DNA from 3 places in the Algoriphagus aquatilis genome. Region 2 is predicted to be linked to each of the others. Evidence: riboswitches for the same ligand, from Rfam matches in the RefSeq annotation. Region 2 holds a riboswitch; each other region holds the start of a gene.
What was found. Region 2 has a riboswitch for S-adenosylmethionine ahead of ACFPIK_RS10130 (trans-sulfuration enzyme family protein). Riboswitches for the same ligand answer to the same signal wherever they lie in the genome.
Positions count from the first base shown of each region.

Region 1: it holds a riboswitch for S-adenosylmethionine, as region 2 does, so the genes downstream of both, ACFPIK_RS02195 (homocysteine S-methyltransferase family protein) here and ACFPIK_RS10130 (trans-sulfuration enzyme family protein) in region 2, are expected to answer to the same signal.
Region 3: it holds a riboswitch for S-adenosylmethionine, as region 2 does, so the genes downstream of both, ACFPIK_RS08860 (hypothetical protein) here and ACFPIK_RS10130 (trans-sulfuration enzyme family protein) in region 2, are expected to answer to the same signal.

Region 1 is NZ_JBHSKS010000001.1:522,690-525,965, forward strand. It holds gene ACFPIK_RS02190 (hypothetical protein) at 29-1,345, shown strand; SAM riboswitch class I at 1,445-1,544, shown strand; gene ACFPIK_RS02195 (homocysteine S-methyltransferase family protein) at 1,614-2,669, shown strand; gene metH (methionine synthase) at 2,662-3,276, shown strand, end outside.
Region 2 is NZ_JBHSKS010000006.1:214,335-217,610, forward strand. It holds gene ACFPIK_RS10120 (FG-GAP repeat domain-containing protein) at 1-113, shown strand, start outside; gene ACFPIK_RS10125 (CBS domain-containing protein) at 231-689, shown strand; gene ACFPIK_RS10130 (trans-sulfuration enzyme family protein) at 733-1,899, opposite strand; SAM riboswitch class I at 2,002-2,105, opposite strand; gene pth (aminoacyl-tRNA hydrolase) at 2,167-2,727, opposite strand; gene ACFPIK_RS10140 (50S ribosomal protein L25/general stress protein Ctc) at 2,854-3,276, opposite strand, start outside.
Region 3 is NZ_JBHSKS010000005.1:146,562-149,837, reverse strand. It holds gene ACFPIK_RS08870 (hypothetical protein) at 1-337, opposite strand, end outside; gene ACFPIK_RS08865 (hypothetical protein) at 378-935, opposite strand; SAM-I-IV-variant riboswitch at 1,109-1,204, opposite strand; gene ACFPIK_RS08860 (hypothetical protein) at 1,237-1,893, opposite strand; SAM-I-IV-variant riboswitch at 1,947-2,043, opposite strand; gene ACFPIK_RS08855 (tetratricopeptide repeat protein) at 2,347-3,276, shown strand, end outside.

The DNA.
Region 1 (3,276 bases), on a different contig from region 2:
ATCTAGCCGACCATTTTAAACCAAGTCAATGAATTACCTTAAGCGTATCATTCCTGTTTTTTTGACATTAGCTCTTGCTTATTCTGTTCAAGCTCAAAAACTGATGGAAAAAAGATCCTCGTTTTATGGCTTCACGGGCAGTTCAGGTGCTAAAATCAGACAGTTCAATGAGCTTCTTTCGGATCGAGGACTCTCACCGCTTCGAAATAGATACCGTACCTATGGTTTGGGTTATCAGACTCGAGTTAATGATTTTGTGGTTGGCTTTGAACTGACTCAGCATCAAAGCAAAACCAGTGAATTTGACCAGTTTGATATCAAGTATCGGACCTCCAGAGCTTTGTTGAATGTGGGCTATTCATTGACAGAAGAAGGAAAATTCCAGTTGATTCATTACATGTCCCTAGGAATGGGTTATATGAATTTTCAGATGCTGCCTTCTGAACAAGAATCTGATCTCAATTCTTTTTTACAAAGTCCGCAAAGAGGTTTTATTCTCCGAAAAAATGACATCCAGAAGGGAACAAACGGATTTGGGGATTTTTTGACAGAAATTGGTTTTCAAGCTAGCTATGATTTTGATCTGCCCGGTCGGAAAGAATCATTGGAAATCCTAGCCAAAGTTGGGTATTCCTTCAGTCCCTTTGAGGGAAGTTGGTCCATGAATGGTCTGGCATTTGACAATGCTCAAGCGGGTGCTTTTGTGAGAGTAGGAGCTGGAATTTCATTGCCCGATCGCAATTTTTTCTATAAAGACGCTACAATCGGAATTTCTTTGATCAGGGGTATTCATTTTTCTTCACCGGATAAATTCAATGCTGTATTGGAAGAAAATGGTTATCAGCCGCTACAAGGAAAACCTAGTAACTGGGGATTGCGGATACTTGGCGAAACGGATGGAATGCTCTATGGTGTGGATGTCTTCAATCTTGCGATGGATGGTCGGGCCAGCAATTCTCAAACCCACAGCTTAAACAGTCTTCGAGTTTATGGTAACGGGGGTTATAAATTCTTTCAGTATAAAAACTTTGCAATCGGTGCTATGGCTGGATTGGGATTTGGTAATCTCAGATATACGCTTTCAGCAAATGAAAAACCCGATTTCCCTGAGCTAGTCGAACAACGGTATTTTGATGGGTATCTTAAAACTGCAGGACTGATGGCTAAACCCGAAATTCTTTTTGAATATGGCATACCTATGACGGAAAGAAAGTTTTTTGATTTGGTGATCACGGCTTCGGGAGGGTATGAGGCAGGATTTCCTGGGTATAAATTGGGGGGATTACCGATGACTGATTACATGTCCGCGCCCTTTTTAACCTTTGGAATAGGCTTAAGGCCATAAGGCTGAAAAGCTTTTGTTTTTTCAAAAAAACCAGTCAAGAATTTTCATTTTGTCCCCTAAATCTCCTGTTTATTGAAGATTAGATATTACTTTTGCTTCGGCTTATCGAGAAAGACCGAGGGAAGGGCCCTGCGACGTCTTAGCAACCTGTCTACAAGGTGCTAACTCCCGTTCCGGAAATGCCGGAAATAGATGAGCGGAAGAAAGAATAGTTAGTTATTTTCTCCGTGTTTTGCTCGATTGCCTTTTTGAATTGACTTATTACAAGATGCAAAACCGAACGGAATCCCTCCTTCAATCCATTCAAAACCGAATTTTGATCCTAGATGGGGCCATGGGCACCATGATTCAGCGTTACAAACTCTCTGAGGAAGATTTCAGAACATCTGAGTTGAAGGATCATCCCAAATCGCTAAAAGGAAACAACGATTTACTGTCTTTGAGTAGGCCTGACATCATTAAGGCTATCCATAAGGAATATTTGGAGGCAGGGGCTGACATCATCGAAACCAATACTTTTTCAGGAACCACCATTGCTCAGGAAGATTATGGATTGTCTCATTTGGCTTATCAGATCAATTTTCAGTCAGCCAAATTGGCAAGAGAGGTAGCTGATGAGTTTACAGCAAACGATCCCTCCAAACCACGTTTTGTAGCAGGCGCAGTGGGCCCGACCAATCGTACTGCCTCGATTTCCCCGGATGTCAATGATCCCGGTTATCGAGCGATTACTTTTGACCAATTGGCAGAGGCCTATGCTGAGCAAGTGAGAGGCTTGTTGGATGGGGGGTCAGATATCATCTTAATTGAGACCATCTTCGATACGCTGAATGCCAAAGCTGCATTGTATGCAGTGCAGGAAGTATATGAAGAAAGAGGAATTCCCTTAGATCCCAAAGAAGGCGGAGTGCCGATCATGATCTCGGGCACTATTACCGATGCTTCGGGTAGAACGCTCTCCGGTCAGACTACTGAAGCATTTTTGATTTCCGTTTCTCACGTTCCTTTGCTCTCAGTGGGCTTGAATTGTGCTTTGGGAGCAAAAGAGCTCAGACCTTACTTAAAGGTTCTTTCTCAAAAAGCACCATTCTATGTGTCGGCCTATCCCAATGCGGGACTTCCCAATGAGTTTGGTGCTTACGATCAGGGGGCAAATGAGATGGCGGACCAGGTGCGAGACTTTTTGAGGGAAGGCATGCTAAATATTCTAGGCGGATGCTGTGGTACAACCCCTGAGCATATTAAAGCCTTGGCAAAAATGGCGGCGGAATTTCAGCCACGAAAAATTGAAGAAGAACTAGAAGAGGAGGGAAGCAATGCCTAAGCAGGACTATTTGAAACTCTCAGGCTTGGAGCCTTTGGTTTTCACCCCGACAATCAATTTTGTCAACATCGGCGAGCGAACCAATATCACCGGTTCGAAGAAATTTGCCAGACTTATCCTCAGCGGAAACTATGATGAAGCGCTGGAAATTGCCTTGGATCAGGTGAGAGGCGGTGCTCAGGTGCTCGATGTCTGCATGGATGAGGGGATGCTGGACGGTGAGTTTGCGATGGTCAGATTCCTTAATTTGATTGCTTCCGAACCAGAGATCAGTCGTATTCCCATCATGATCGATAGCTCCAAGTGGAGCATCATCTTGGCAGGTTTGAAGTGTGTTCAGGGAAAAGGGATTGTGAATTCTATCTCCCTGAAAAATGGGGAAGAAGAATTTATACAGCAGGCGAAAACGATCAAGAAGTTTGGGGCTGCCGTGGTCGTGATGGCTTTTGACGAAAAGGGTCAAGCTGATACTTACGAGCGAAGAAAAGAAATCTGCGAGCGCAGCTACCGCATCTTGGTCGATCGGATCAAATTCAATCCTCAGGACATCATTTTTGATCCGAATATTTTCCCTGTAGCTACGGGTATGGAAGAGCATCGCAGAAAT
Region 2 (3,276 bases):
ACAAGGATGGAGATGAGGATTTGATTGTGGGGACATTTGCTTTCGACCAGCTCTATCAGGCACCTACCAAACAATGGAGACCCTTTGTAGTTTTGAGGAATCAATTGAAATAAAATTCTGTAATTATCTATTTCATCCAAATTAATAATTTAATATTCGGAATATTTGGCTCTATTTTTTCATTTTTCATTGAAAATCAGTAGCTTCTTTTATCTCTAAGGGGAAAAACTATGGTAAAAAGTTTTCAAGGGGTAAAAGTGGTGGAGCCTAAGACCCCGGCTCAGCCTATTTTGGTGAGAGACCACATGACATCGAAGTTGGTGACTTTTGGGCCTGATGATACGATCGATCAGGTGATGGAAGCCTTGACCAAGCGGAAAATTTCCGGTGCACCTGTCGTGGACGAAGGTGGAGCATTGATTGGGATTATCTCTGAGGTGGATTGCCTTAGGGAGATTATCAAAGGAAAATATACCAATACCGTCCGTTTTCCCGCTAAAGTGCATGAGTTAATGACTCGGGATGTGATGACGTTGTCTCCGGATATGACACTTTTTGATGCTGCTCAAAAGTTTTTGGAGTATCAGATCCGAAGATTTCCTGTATTGAAAAATGGGCAACTGGTCGGGCAGATCAGTCTCAGTGATGTAATTCGGGCCTTTCCCTCTCTCAAACATACCACCTGGTAAAACCAAAAACGCCCCGAAATTTCGGGGCGTTTTTGGTTCGAGCTTATTTTGATTTTTCGATGGCTCTTTCGACATCCTTTAAGATGTCTTCGTAATGCTCCAATCCTACAGAAAGCCGTACCAGTCCGTCGCTGATTCCCACTTGTGCACGTTCTTCAGGAGAAAGTTTGCTATGAGTAGTCGATGCAGGATGCGTAATGATGCTGCGGCTGTCTCCTAAATTTGGAGTGATGGAAATCATTTGTAGCTGATCGATGAAGCGCTGTGCGCGGGCCAAACCACCTTTCAGTGTTAGGGTAATTATCCCGCCTCCAGCTTTCATTTGTTTCAAAGCCAGGTCGTGCTGTGGATGAGACTTGAGAAATGGATAGCGAACTGCATCTAGTTCAGGATTTCCTTCAAAATATTGGGCGATTTTTAGGGCATTTTCGCAGTGTCTGTCCATCCTTACCGCTAGCGTTTCCATGCTCTTGGATAAAATCCAGGCATTAAATGGTGAGATCGATGGTCCAGTATGGCGGGTGAAAAACTGCACCTCTTTGATCAGATCTTTTTTCCCCAAAATCAGGCCGCCCAAAACTCTGCCTTGTCCATCGATATACTTGGTGGCACTGTGGGTGACGATGTGTGCCCCCCATTTAGCAGGTTGCTGCAGGTAAGGCGTGGCAAAGCAATTGTCTACCACGAGGATCAGGTTGTGTGCCGCCGCAAACTTTCCTGCCCATTCCAAATCGATAATTTCCAGGCCCGGATTGGAAGGGGTTTCCAAAAATAGCATTTTGGTGTTAGGCTGCACCAGCTTGTCCCAATTTTGGCAATCCGAAATGTCTCCATAAGTAGAAGTAATACCCCACTTTGGAAATACTCGGGTTAGCAATTGATGAGTCGATCCAAAAAGTGATCGGGAAGCCAAAATGTGATCTCCTTGCTGTAGGAGTGAAGCAATGCTTCCAAACATGGCAGCCATTCCTGAAGCTGTCGCGATTCCGTCTTCGGTACCTTCCGCGCGGCAGACCTTTTCGATCAAATCGGAAGAATTTGGATTGGAATAGCGGGAGTAGATATTGCCTTGAATCTCGTCTGCAAACATCGCCCGTGCTTCCTCGGCGGATTCAAAGGTAAAGCTGGAAGTGATGAAAATGGGTGAGGAGTGTTCTTTGAGATCGGATCGGCGCTGGATGCGGATGGCATCGGTTTCGAAATGAGACATGGGTTTGGTCGGTTTGAATGCTATTGGGTACTTGGAAACTGAAAAAGAATTTCCCCAAAGAAGAAAACCGAACCAGAAAGTGGGGTAGAGTTGAATCTCGCCAATTTATAGTTCCCGCTTTGGGTAGGACTTGGCACCTTTCTCCTTGGCAGGGATGGTTGCCAGAGGGTCATCGAGCCTAGTCTCTCGCCTCTTCTTTATAAATCAGTTGCCTGAAGTGTCACAAAGAAAGAGGGAGAATTGGTCAAATCCAAATCTCCCTTCATTTCAGTCGTTGTATTGTGTCATGGTTTGTGCGATTCCCGCTGTGCAAAAGCCATAAACCATGTCTATGGCTTTATCCATCATGGAAGGCAGTTCGTCAAATTCCTGCTGAGTGAATCTCCCCAAAACATATTCTACTTGCCGTCCTTTTGGGAAATTGTCACCAATTCCCATCCGAAGTCTGGGGTAGTCTTGTCCACCGCACAGTTCTTCGATATTCTTTAATCCGTTGTGCCCCGCAGCACTTCCTTTGGCCCTCATTCGAAGCTTGGCAAAAGGAATGGCCATGTCATCCACCAAGACAAGTAAGTTTTCTTTTGGGATAGCGAGTTCCTTCATCCAGTAGTTGACAGCCTTTCCGCTCAGGTTCATGTAGGTGGTTGGCTTGATCAAATGCAGGGATCGGCCTTTATGTTTGATTTCGGATTTAAAAGCCAAGCGCTCGCTTTTCCAGGTCACACCTTCCTTATCAGCCAAGCGGTCTAGTGTCAAAAAGCCGATGTTGTGGCGGGTGAGTTCGTACTCCGGACCTATATTTCCCAATCCTACAATAAGGTATTTCATGCTGAAGCTATAAGGGTTGATTAGACCTGTCAGGTTTCAAAAACCTGACAGGTCTGGATTCGATCTAGTGTTAAACAAAAAATCCTGCTCATTGCTGGGCAGGATTTGTTGATTTCGGAGTCAGGATTATTCTCCTTTCTTGCCTCTGAGCGCTCTTGGAATACCAATAGTCACGATAGACACATTTGGAGAAGTAAGGATTTCATATCCTTCAGCCTTCAATTCACCTACCTTGAAAGATTTTCCAAGATCAAGGTTGGAAATATCAGCCACGATGAAGTCAGGAAGGTTTTTAGCCAAACCTTTTACTTTCAATCTTCTGGTCTTAAATTCCATTTTACCACCTTTTGCCATACCTGGAGAGCTACCTTCGATTTTCACAGGAATTTCGAATTTGATTGCTTTGTCTTCCGTGTAAGCCATGAAATCTGCGTGAAGCAAGGTTTCACTTACTGGGTGGAATTGTGCTTCCTTCAATACGGCTTTGATGATTCTGCCTTCGATGTTCAACTCAACCAAGTGAACATCTGGGGTATAGATCAAGTCGCG
Region 3 (3,276 bases), on a different contig from region 2:
CAATTGGAAACGCAGCGTTAAAGGGTAAAATCAAAATCTGCTTTGCCTGAGTGATGATACCGAAGGTGCCGGCTGATCTTCCCAAACTTAAACTGGCTCCTTGGTAAAGACCGTTTTCGTCAAACTGCAGCGCTACATAAGGTGAAGCTCCGGAAAGATCCAATTGGGTATTCAACAGGGAATGAGAAAAGGAAATCAAAAGCGCCTCACTGTCTGTAGGAAGAATTTCCACGATTCGTAAGCTGGCAGCATCGGTTACCAAATGGCTGCAAGAAAAGGAGAGCGTACTCTGATCTCTTAAAGTGAGGGTTAGTTCTTTTTTACTTGATGTAGACATAGTGGGATTGGTTTTAAATGAATTTTGATTCAATGTTAAGTTAGTTTGACAACTCAATTATTGCACTGACCAATTCGGAGATGATGTTCTTTTTGCTCACGCCATATCCAAATCCTGAGCTTCCTTGCCGCCGGAACTTCACGACAATGGCACCATCCCTCAGATCTATGATTTCACCTGAAAAATTCATCAGGCCACCGGTGGCGGGGTTATAAGAATATTCAAAAGTCAGCGCATATACCGTGGGCAAGGTGATACTTTCCTGGGTGTCCACGGTGACTTTTTGATCACTTTTCACCTCCAAATTCTGACCTGTGGAATTGATGCTGGCAGATGATTTACTCTCGGCTGAAATCGTTCTTTCCGCTGCTGTTGGAGAGATTACTTTTAGGTTTATTTCAGAAAACATCAGCTCGCTTTCAATTTCTGAGCGGATCATCAGCGGGTCATTATCTGCCAAGATGGTAATCGATGAGCTTGGTACAAATTCATCCAAAACGACTACATCGATTTTTCCGCTCTTTGATTTTTTCTGGGAGTAGACATTGGCTTGGAAAACCAAGGTAAAGAGGACGATTAAAGAGATTGCTTTTTTCATTTTTTTGAAGTTTTAATTGTGAGTAATTGGTTTTAAAGTATTGATAGAGAATAGTTTGAGATTTATTTCCACAAGGGATTTTAAACAGGGAAGCACTGGATTGAAGAGGATCAATTCAGAATTCCAGATTTTATCCGGTCTATCAAGAAAAAGTAAGAGGGTATGCAGGGGAGGTTTTTCAACTGTTTTGGCTTGCACTGCCCCCATCGTTTTACCACCGTGGCGTTTGACTCGGTTGGTACCAGGTGTCCTGGTTCTTGATGGATGTGATATTCTGGAAGTCTTTTACTCCCTAATTAATTTATTTTCTATGGATTGGGTCTTCATCCCATTCATGATGGGAATTGTCGAATGCTTTAATTCGGGCAAAAACCTTGGGAGAATTTGCTGATGGCCATTCTTGAAGTTTCCTTTTTAAATCATCCGATAGCTCAGATTCTAATGGCTTATAATTTTTGAGATATGGATAGTTAAATTTCCCAGGTAATTGGTTTTGAATCGTTTCCTGGCCCTTTGTTCGTGATTTCTCAATTTTCGTATTTGAGGGTTTTGAAACTTTGCTTGATTTTGAAAAGCCCTTTATTCGCTGAATGGGAATGCCAAGCGCCAAATCTATTTGAGTGGGTTTAATGGAAAGAATGCTTACCCTATGAAATAGACGGATTGCAATTCTGACTGATTCTTTATCCTTGCATCGCTTATAAAGCTCCAATCCAAGAAAGTCATAGTCTAGCCCAAAAGAATCTCCAGGACCGTTTTTTATTTGGTAGATGATAAAATTTAAGGTTTTTGCCAGCTTTACTTTATCAGGAACATTTCCTCTCGATTCAAAGTAAGCCAAGATTGTAAGCTCAACCTTTTTCGAACTAGTTGAGGATTTAGGCAGGATTTTGGGATTCATTCTCCCAAGAATCGAAGAGGATTTAACAAAATCCTGAATGAAATTGGTTGATTTCATGATAACATAGTTTTTGGTTAGGACTAGTTACCATCAAGATGTTGGGGGGATTTGCAGGTAAACATTTTTGGTCTGCAATGACCCTCATCGTTTTACCACCGTGGTGTTTGACTCGGTTGGTACCAGCTGTACTGGTTCTTGATGATGATGCAAACATGAATTTATGGCATGTTAAAGCAAACTGAAATGATGATGATTGACCAATAAAGAAGAAGGACGGTTAAAATTTGATTTAACTACTAAAGCAATGCATGAATTTAATCCGGATTTTATCTTGACTTCAGCTAATTAAGAGTATTAAAAAGCAGAATAATTCTCTTTCATAAATTTGAATCTTATTTTTCTCCCACTATCAAGTCTCAATGGGTCATGAAGAGAACTTCGATTTGCAAAGCATCAAATCGAGGGGGGCTCTAATTTTACGAAAACGGGATTAGTGTCTACCTTTACCCTATGAGAATCACTTACCCCAGAAATCAGTTTTTATCCCAACTTTTTCCCGCGATTGACATCACTAATGATGAACAGCTGATTCACGCATTCCGGAAGTACTTGACGTTGGGTGAATATTCACCAAAGGTAGAGCTGACCGATTCTGAAGTGGTTATTGAAGTCCCCTCTGATCTTTTGTTAGGTAACTCCAATAAGTACAATCGTGCTACTGATCTTTGCAATAAGGGGAAATTCGCCGAAGCCAAACCGATTTTGGTATCACTGATTGAGGAGTTTCCATTGATGAGTGAGTACCACCGAACCCTTGCACAAGTCTATGAAGAGGAAGGAGACCATGAACAAGCTATCGATATTCTGATCGAGGCTTTGAGATGCGACCCTAAAAATCATTGGGCATTGATCCTAATGGGCAACATCTATTCACGTTATAAAAACGATACGGACACTGCGATGACCTTCTTTGACCAGGTGATCCATGCAGATCCAACCAATTACATTGCATTAAATAATATCGGTGGAGCATTGCTTCAGACGGGGAAGATAGATTTGGGGGAGAAGTATTTATTGAAAGCATATCAAATCAAGCCCAACTATCCTAATATTACCTATGCGCTTGGAATCGTTGCTGAAATGAAAGGTGATAATCAAAAGGCATTTGACTATTCGTTTCAAACGCTCAAATGTTCGGAGTCGGGAAATAATCCGGTCTATCAAAACGCCTTAAGAACAGCCTTGGAAGCCGCTAAGAAAATCTCGGATTCGAATTCAGGTAAAGAAGAACTGATTGACTTTATTCAGGAATTGGAGGAGAAGACGGGAAAAGAAATCCGCATGGAAGAGGATGAGACCATTCCAACGGTTGCCAAAGTTGAAATTGCCGAAAACCACAAGCGGGATTACCACCTGATCAAGTACAAGAAGTCTTCAGCT